Regions from separate parts of the Streptomyces sp. DT190 genome, predicted to be linked through region 2. Evidence: riboswitches for the same ligand, from Rfam matches in the RefSeq annotation. Region 2 holds a riboswitch; the other holds the start of a gene.
What was found. Region 2 has a riboswitch for thiamine pyrophosphate ahead of ACPXCS_RS23755 (thiamine ABC transporter substrate-binding protein). Riboswitches for the same ligand answer to the same signal wherever they lie in the genome.
Positions count from the first base shown of each region.

Region 1 (4,405 bases), on a different contig from region 2:
GCTCCTGCGCCCGCGTCACCGCCGAGGCGAGCATCACACCCGCGCATCCCAGTTCCATCGCCAGTGCCGCGTCCGACGCCGTCCCGGCGCCCGCGTCCAGGATCACCGGCACGCGCGCCTGCTCGACGATCAGCTGGAAGTTGTGCGGGTTGCGGATGCCGAGCCCGGAGCCGATGGGCGAGCCCAGCGGCATGACCGCCGCGCAGCCCACCTCCTCCAGCCTGCGCGCCAGCACGGGGTCGTCGTTGGTGTACGGCAGCACCGTGAAGCCGTCGTCGACGAGCGTCTCGGCCGCCTCCAGCAGCCCGACCGGGTCCGGCAGCAGTGTGCGCTCGTCGGCGATGACCTCCAGCTTGATCAGGTCGGTGCCGAGGGCCTCGCGCGCGAGACGGGCGGTCAGGACGGCCTCCCCGGCGGTGAAACAGCCCGCCGTGTTGGGCAGCACCCGGATGCCGAGCCGGTCGAGGACGGACAGCACCGAGCCGTGCACCGAGGGGTTCACGCGGCGCATCGCGACCGTCGTCAGCTCCGTCCCGGACGCCACCAGCGACCGCTCCAGCACGTCGAGACTGGGCGCCCCGCCGGTGCCCATGATCAGGCGGGAGGTGAAGGTCGTTCCCCCGAGGACGAACGGATCGTCGGCCATGGTCAGCCTCCTTGGACGGCGGTGAGGACCTCCACGCGGTCTCCCTCGGAGAGGGGCGTGGACGGCCACTGGGTGCGCGGGACGACGGTTTCGTTGAGGGCGGCGGCCACTCCCGAGGGGGACGCGGTGAGCGACTGCACGACGGTGTCGAGGGCCGTGCCGGGCCGGACGTCCCGGGGCTCGCCGTTGACGGAGATGTTCATGCGGGCTGCTCCGTGAGTGCGGTGGTGGTGCTGAAGCGCCGGGGGGTGAAGGGGCGGGCCTCCTCGGGGAGTTCGCCCGTCGTCAGGGCGTGCGCGAGGGCGTCGCCGGTCACCGGCGTGAGCAGGACGCCGTTGCGGTAGTGCCCGGTGGCCAGCAGCAGGCCCTCCAGCGCGGTCGGGCCGAGCAGGGGCGCGTTGTCGGGGGAACCGGGGCGCAGCCCGGCGCGGGTCTCGACGAGCGGCAGCTCGGTGATGCCCGGGACCAGCTCGTGCGCGTCGCGCAGCAGCTCGTACACGCCGCCCGCGGTGACGACGGTGTCCCAGCCGAGTTCCTCGCTGGTCGCCCCGACGACCAGCTCCCCGCTCTCGCGCGGCACCAGGTAGACGTGGCTGCCGCGGACGACCGCGCGCACGGTCCGGCTCAGGAACGGCCCGTGCCGCCCCGGCATGGTCAGCCGCACGACCTGGCCCTTCACGGGCCGCACCGGCGGCAGCACCTCCTCGGGCACCCCCGCGAGACGCCCGCTCAGGCTGCCCCCGGCCAGCACGACCTGCCCGGCGGCCAGCCCGGTCCCGTCGGCCGTGACGGCACCGGCGGCCCGGTCCCGGGAGACGGTGAGCCGCTCGGCCCACTCCCGGTGGAAGACCACACCGGCCCGCTCGCACGCGGCGACCAGCGCTCCGGCCAGCCGCCGCGGGTCGATCTGGTGATCGCCGTCCACCCGCAGGCCCCCGCGCACGCCCGGCGCGAGCATCGGCTCCAGGCGCCGGCACTCCCGCCCCGACAGCCACTGGGAGTCCAGCCCCGACTGCTGCTGCAGGGCGTGCAGCTCGCGCAGGTGGGCGCGGTCGTCGGCGTCCAGGGCCACGGCGAGCGTGCCGCAGCGGCGGTAGCCCAGGTCGTGGCCGGTCAGCTCGGTGAGTTCGGCCGTGAAGTCCGGGTAGCGCCGGGCGGAGGCGAGGTTCAGGCCGAGCAGGGTCTGCTCGCCGTAGTGCAGTTCCGTGACGGCGGCCAGCATCCCGGCCGCCACCTGCGCGGCTCCGCCGCCCGGCTCGGGGTCCACCACCGCCGTGGCGAGTCCGCGCTGCGCGGCCCGCCAGGCCGTGACCAGCCCGATGATCCCGCCCCCGATGACGAGGACGTCTGAGGTTCGCGTACGCGACATGGGCGTCCAGCCCCTCCCTTCGCCGGCATGACCCGGATCAGGTTCGTACGGTCGGAGGCCGCCAGCCTCCCTCTCAGCCCGGTGCGTCCGGGCTCCCGCGAGTCTCTGCGGGGGCCAGCCTAACCGGACGCCGCGGCGCGCAGTAGGCAGCCTCCGCACGGAACCGGCCACCCCGGCGTCGTACGCCGGCGGTTCGGGGGTACCCGGAAAGGCGGGCCCGGGTGGCGGGACGGGCGCTGTGGAGCAGGTCACGGCGCAGGGGCACTGACTGACGCGACGTCAGCTGACTATGGTGATCAGGTGAGCGAGCAGACGCAGGAACCAGGGGCGTCCGGGCCCGGGCGCGTGGTCGTGGCGGGCGCGGGCATGGCCGGGGTGCAGACCGCTGTCGCACTGCGGGAGCGGGGCTTCGCCGGCCCGGTGCTGCTGATCGGCGCCGAACCCCACCAGCCCTACGACCGGCCGCCGTTGTCCAAGGCCGTCCTGCTCGGCAAGTCCGAGGGTTCCGCCTTCGACGTCGACTTCGAGGCCCTCGGCATCGAGCTGCGGCTCGGCTGCGAGGTGCTGGGCGTGCGCCCCGGTGACCACGAACTGGACACCGAGGACGGGCCCGTGCCCTACGACGTCCTGGTCGTGGCCACGGGAGCCGAACCGGTCCGGCTGCCCGGCGCGGAGGGCGTGCCCGGTGTGCATCTGCTGCGCACCCTGGACGACGCCGAGCGGCTGCGGCCGGTGCTCGCCCGCCAGCACGACATCGTGGTCGTCGGCGCGGGCTGGATCGGCGCGGAGTTCGCCACCGCCGCGCGCGAGGCGGGCTGCGCGGTGACCGTCGTGGAGGCGGCCGAACGGCCGCTCGCCGGGGCGCTGCCCGCCGAGGTCGCCGCCCCGATGGCCGGCTGGTACGCCGACGCGGGAGCGGTGCTGCGCACGCACGCGCGCGTGGAGCGCGTCGAGCCCGGCGCGGTCGTCCTCGACGACGGCTCGCGGCTGCCCGCGGGCGCGGTCGTGGTCGGCATCGGCGCCCGCCCGGCGACGGCCTGGCTGGCCGGCTCCGGGATCGAGCTGGGCGGCCACGGCGAGATCCGGGCCGACGAGCACCTGCGCACCTCGGTGCCGGACGTGTACGCGGTCGGCGACTGCGCCTCCTTCCCCTCGGGGCGCTACGGCGAGCGCCTGCTGGTGCACCACTGGGACAACGCCCTGCAGGGCCCGCGCACGGTCGCCGCGAACATCGTCGGCCGGGCCACGGGCGAGACACCCGCGGTCTACGACCCGGTCCCGTACTTCTGGTCCGAGCAGTTCGGCAGGTTCGTGCAGTACGCCGGGCACCACGCGGACGCCGACACGACCCTGTGGCGCGGCGACCCGTCCGGTCCGGCCTGGACGGTGTGCTGGCTGCGCGGCGAGCGGCTGGTCGCCCTGCTGGCGGTCGGCCGCCCCCGGGACCTGGCGCAGGGCCGCCGCCTGATCGAGTCGGGTACGCCGCTGAACCCGGTGCTGCTGACGGACCCGGCCAGGCCCCTGAAGGCGGCCGCCGCGTAGGGCCCGCCGGCGGGTGCGGGGCCCGGCGCGTCCGCCCGGGTGGACCGGGCCGACTTCCGACTGTCGGTGGCGGATGGCAGGCTGGTTTCCGTGACCGAGATTGACGCAAAGATCGATGCTCTCGTCCCTGCCTGGCTCACCCTGCCCGACATCGCCGAACAGTTCGGCGTCGAGGTGACGCGGGTGCGGCAGCTGGTCAAGGAGGGCCAGCTCATCGCCGTACGCCGCGGTGAGAACCGCGCGCTGCACGTCCCCGCGGACTTCGTCGACGGGGACAAGGTCGTCAAGGGCCTGTCCGGGACCCTGACGCTCCTGCGGGACGACGGCTTCACGGTCGAAGAGATGCTGGAGTGGCTGTTCACCCCCGACCCGTCCCTGCCCGGCACCCCGGCGCAGGCGCTCCGTGAGAACCGCGGTACGGAGGTGAAGCGCCGCGCCCAGGCGCTCGCGGTCTGACCCGACCTCGACCGAACATACGTCCGGCACCGCGTGAGCGGAGCCGGGCCCGAACAACCGCCCGTGGAGGGCCGTGGCCCCGCGGGGTCACGGCCCGGGGGACGCCCGCGCCCGTGATGGGCCACGGGACGTCCCGGCCGGAGGACAGGCGTAGGGTGCCCGGGGCGTCGTGGCGGACCGGGGGCCTTCCCGCACCGCACACGCACCCGTACGGCACCGACGTACCGCGGGCGCATCCGCGGCACCGACCTCCAGGGGGACATCCATGCCCGGCACCGCCGCCACCACCGCACGCGCCCGGCTCGCCGACGCCCGGGTCTACCTGTGCACCGACGCGCGCAGGCGGCAGGGCGATCTCGCGGAGTTCCTGGACGCCGTGCTGGCGGGCGGCG
Region 1 covers NZ_JBNCNM010000010.1:46,147-50,551, forward strand. Annotated here, with positions in the region: gene ACPXCS_RS19135 (thiazole synthase) at 1-646, opposite strand, end outside; gene thiS (sulfur carrier protein ThiS) at 649-849, opposite strand; gene thiO (glycine oxidase ThiO) at 846-2,015, opposite strand; TPP riboswitch at 2,013-2,124, opposite strand; gene ACPXCS_RS19150 (NAD(P)/FAD-dependent oxidoreductase) at 2,316-3,557, shown strand; gene ACPXCS_RS19155 (Rv2175c family DNA-binding protein) at 3,648-4,013, shown strand; gene thiE (thiamine phosphate synthase) at 4,279-4,405, shown strand, end outside.
Region 1: linked by a shared signal. The riboswitch ahead of thiO (glycine oxidase ThiO) and the one ahead of ACPXCS_RS23755 (thiamine ABC transporter substrate-binding protein) in region 2 are both predicted to bind thiamine pyrophosphate.

Region 2 (4,405 bases):
GAGCCCCCGCCCCGTACCGGGCGGGGGCTCGCCGCCGTCGCAGGGGTGCCGCCGGGAGCCCCCGGTGGGACGATGCAGAGGTACCTCCCCGAGGAGGCCATCATGTCCACCATCAGAGAAACCGTCGACGTCGACTGCCGTCCCGAGGACGTCTACGACTACGTCACGGACGCCGAGCGCCTGCCGGAGTGGCAGCTCAGCGCCGTGTCGGCGGAGCGCATCGACCCGGGGCCCGTCCACGTCGGCACCCGCGTCCGCGTCACCCGGCACGTCGGCCGCCGTGTGATGCCGATGACCATGGAGGTCACCGAGTACGACCCGCCGCACAGCTGGGGCATGCGCGGGGTCGACGGCCCGATCCGGGCCCGGGTGCACGGCGAGGTCGAGCCGTTCGACGAGGGGCGCCGCTCCCACGTCACGATCGCCGTCGACTTCGAGGGCCACGGCGTCGGCAAGGTCCTGGTCCCGCTGGTCGTCCGCCCCCAGGTCCGCAAGGAGCTGCCGCGCAACGAGCGGCTTCTGAAGGACCGGCTGGAGCACGTGGGCGGGTAGGGCCCCCGCTCCCCGGCGGAGCGGGCGCGGCACTTCGCGCGATGGCGTCGCTCACCCGGCCGCGAGGAATGCACTGACCTGGCGGCTTGCCGTCACGGGGCCCTGGCGGACGACCGGCGAGGGTCACTTCCGTGGATCTGCCACACTGGAAGGGTTATGCCTGCACCCGGAGAACTCACTTTCGTTGCCCCGCGCGGAGCCAAGAAGCCGCCGCGGCATCTCGCCGATCTCACTCCTGCCGAGCGCAAGGAGGCCGTCGCCGCTGTCGGGGAGAAGCCGTTTCGCGCCAAGCAGCTCTCGCAGCACTACTTCGCGCGGTACGCGCACGATCCGGAGCAGTGGACCGACATCCCGGCCGGGTCGCGCGGGCGGCTGCGGGAAGCGTTGCTGCCCGAGCTGATGACCGTCGTGCGGCATCTGTCGACCGACCAGGGCACCACGCGCAAGACCCTGTGGCGGCTGTTCGACGGGACGCTCGTCGAGTCCGTGCTGATGCGCTACCCGGACCGGGTGACCATGTGCATCAGCTCGCAGGCCGGGTGCGGGATGAACTGCCCGTTCTGTGCGACGGGGCAGGCGGGACTGGACCGGAACCTGTCCACCGCCGAGATCGTGCACCAGATCGTGGACGGGATGCGCGCCCTGCGGGACGGCGAGGTGCCCGGGGGGCCCGCGCGGCTCAGCAACATCGTGTTCATGGGGATGGGCGAGCCCCTCGCGAACTACAACCGGGTCGTCGGCGCCATCCGGCGGCTCACCGACCCCGAGCCCGACGGGCTGGGCCTGTCCCAGCGCGGGATCACCGTCTCGACGGTCGGGCTCGTGCCGGCCATCCACCGGTTCTCCGACGAGGGCTTCAAGTGCCGCCTGGCCATCTCGCTGCACGCCCCGGACGACGAGCTGCGCGACACCCTCGTGCCCGTGAACACGCGGTGGAAGGTGCGCGAGGTGCTGGACGCGGGCTTCGAGTACAGCGCCAGGTCCGGGCGACGGCTGTCCATCGAGTACGCGCTGATCCGGGACATCAACGACCAGGCCTGGCGCGGTGACCGGCTCGGCCGGATGCTCAAGGGCCGGCCCGTGCACGTCAACCTCATCCCGCTGAACCCGACGCCCGGGTCGAAGTGGACGGCCTCGCGGCCGGAGGACGAGAAGGCGTTCGTGGAGGCCATCGCCGCGCATGGTGTGCCGGTGACGATCCGGGACACCCGTGGTCAGGAGATCGACGGGGCGTGTGGTCAGCTCGCCGCCACCGAACGGTAGTCTGACTGGCGTAAGAACATCTGCATATTCCGACAGGGGAGCGCCACAGCGCTGAGAGTGCGGCACCGGCCGCAGACCCTCCGAACCTGGCCCAGGTCATTCTGGGTAGGGAGATCGGTCATCACTCGAGCTGTTGCGCCCTGCCCGGGACCTCGCGGTCCCGGGCGGGGCCGCGTCTTCTCCTGGTCACCCCAGGAGGAATGAAGTGGACAACACCATCAGGCGGCTGACGGCGGTGGCCGTCGGACTCGGCATGGCCGGCACGCTCGCCGCGTGCGGCTCGTCCGGCGACGACCAGGAGTCCGGCGGCTCCAAGACGGTGACGCTCGTCAGCCACGACTCGTGGGCCGCGTCCAAGGACGTGATCGCCGCCTTCGAGAAGCAGTCCGGCTACAAGGTCCGGGTGCTGAAGGACGGCGACGCCGGGCAGGCCGTCAACAAGGCCATCCTGACCAAGGACAACCCGCAGGGCGACGTCCTCTTCGGCGTCGACAACACCCTGCTGTCCCGCGCCCTCGACAACGGCCTGTTCCAGCCGTACGAGGCGAAGGGCTCCGACCGCGTCAAGGCCGAGTACCGGGTCGACCAGGGCAAGCACCGGGTCACGCCCGTCGACACCGGCGACATCTGCGTGAACTACGACAAGAAGTACTTCGCCGATCGCAAGCTGGAACCGCCGCGCAGCTTCGACGACCTCGTCGAGCCGCAGTACAAGAACCTCCTCGTGACCGAGAACGCCTCCGCCTCCTCGCCCGGGCTCGGCTTCCTGCTCGGCACCGCCGCCCGGTACGGGGACGCCGGCTGGGAGGGCTACTGGAAGAAGCTCAAGGCCAACGGCGTGAAGGTCGTCGACGGCTGGGAGCAGGCCTACAACGAGGAGTTCTCCGGCTCGGCCGGCGGCAGGAAGGCCAAGGGCGACCGGCCGCTCGTCGTGTCGTACGCGTCCTCGCCGCCCGCCGAGGTCGTCTTCGCCGACCCCAGGCCGAGCACCGCCCCGACCGGGGTCGCCGAGGGCACCTGCTTCCGGCAGGTCGAGTACGCCGGACTGCTGAGCAACGCCGGGAACCCCGAGGGCGGCAAGGCCCTGCTGGACTTCCTGATCAGCAAGGAGTTCCAGGAGGACATGCCGCTCAACATGTTCGTCTACCCGGTGACCGAGGGCGCCCAGGTGCCGCCGGAGTTCACGCGGTACGGGCCCCAGGCGAAGGACCCCCGGACCATGGACCCGGCGAAGATCGCCGACCGGCGTGACCCGTGGGTCAAGTCGTGGACCTCGCTCGTCCTCAAGTGACCGGCCGGGCGCGGGGCGCGGCGGCGCGGCTCGGTCTGCTGACCGTGCCCGTCGCGTTCTTCGCGGTCTTCTTCGCCTACCCCGTCGCCGCGATCGTCGCGCGCGGTCTGAAGGCCGACGGGGCCTGGCACCCCGGGCGGATCGGCGAGGTGCTGGCGCAGTCCGACGTCCGGCACGTCCTGTGGTTCACCACCTGGCAGGCGCTCGTCTCCACCGCGCTCACGCTGCTGCTCGCCCTGCCCGGCGCGTACGTCTTCGCGCGTCTGGAGTTCCCGGGCAAGCAGGTGCTGCGGGCGGTGGTGACCGTGCCGTTCGTGCTGCCCACGGTCGTGGTCGGCACGGCCTTCCTGGCGCTGGTCGGGCGCGGGGGACTGCTCGACGAGCTGGGGGGCGTGCGCCTGGACACCACCGTGTGGGCGATCCTGCTCGCGCACGTCTTCTTCAACTACGCCGTCGTCGTACGGACGGTGGGCGGACTGTGGTCGCAGCTCGACCCGCGGCAGGAGGAGGTCGCGCGGATGCTGGGCGCCTCCCGTGCGCGGGCCTGGCGGCAGGTCACCCTGCCGGCCCTCGCCCCGGCCGTGGCCGCCGCCACGCTGATGGTCTTCCTGTTCACCTTCACCTCCTTCGGGGTCGTCCAGATTCTGGGAGGGCCCACCTTCTCCACCCTGGAGGTGGAGATCTACCGGCAGACCTCGGAGATCTTCGACCTGTCCACGGCGGCCGTGCTGACGCTGATCCAGTTCGCCGCGGTGGGCGTCATCCTCGCCCTGCACGCCTGGACCGTACGGCGGCGGGAGACCGCGCTGCGGCTGGTGGACCCGGCCGTGACCGCGCGCCGGCCGCGCGGTGCCGGGCAGTGGGCGCTGCTGGGCGGGGTGCTCGCCACCGTCGTGCTGCTGATCCTGCTGCCGCTGGCCGTGCTGGTGCAGCGGTCGCTGGACGCGCCCGGCTTCGGCTACTACCGGGCGCTGACCCGCGCGGACGGGGGAGTGTTCCTCGTCCCGCCGATCGAGGCGATCGGCAACTCGCTGTCGTACGCCGTCGCCGCCACCCTCATCGCCGTGGCGATCGGCGCCCTGGCCGCCGCCGCGCTCACCCGGCGCGACGCCGGGCGGTTCGTGCGCGGCTTCGACGCGCTGCTGATGCTGCCGCTCGGGGTGTCCGCGGTGACCGTCGGCTTCGGGTTCCTGATCGCCCTGGACGAGCCGCCGCTGGATCTGCGGTCCTCGTGGATCCTGGTGCCGCTGGCGCAGGCCCTGGTCGGGGTGCCGTTCGTGGTGCGGACCATGCTGCCGG
Region 2 covers NZ_JBNCNM010000014.1:64,861-69,265, reverse strand. Annotated here, with positions in the region: gene ACPXCS_RS23765 (SRPBCC family protein) at 103-552, shown strand; gene rlmN (23S rRNA (adenine(2503)-C(2))-methyltransferase RlmN) at 709-1,815, shown strand; TPP riboswitch at 1,840-1,945, shown strand; gene ACPXCS_RS23755 (thiamine ABC transporter substrate-binding protein) at 2,069-3,106, shown strand; gene ACPXCS_RS23750 (ABC transporter permease) at 3,082-4,405, shown strand, end outside.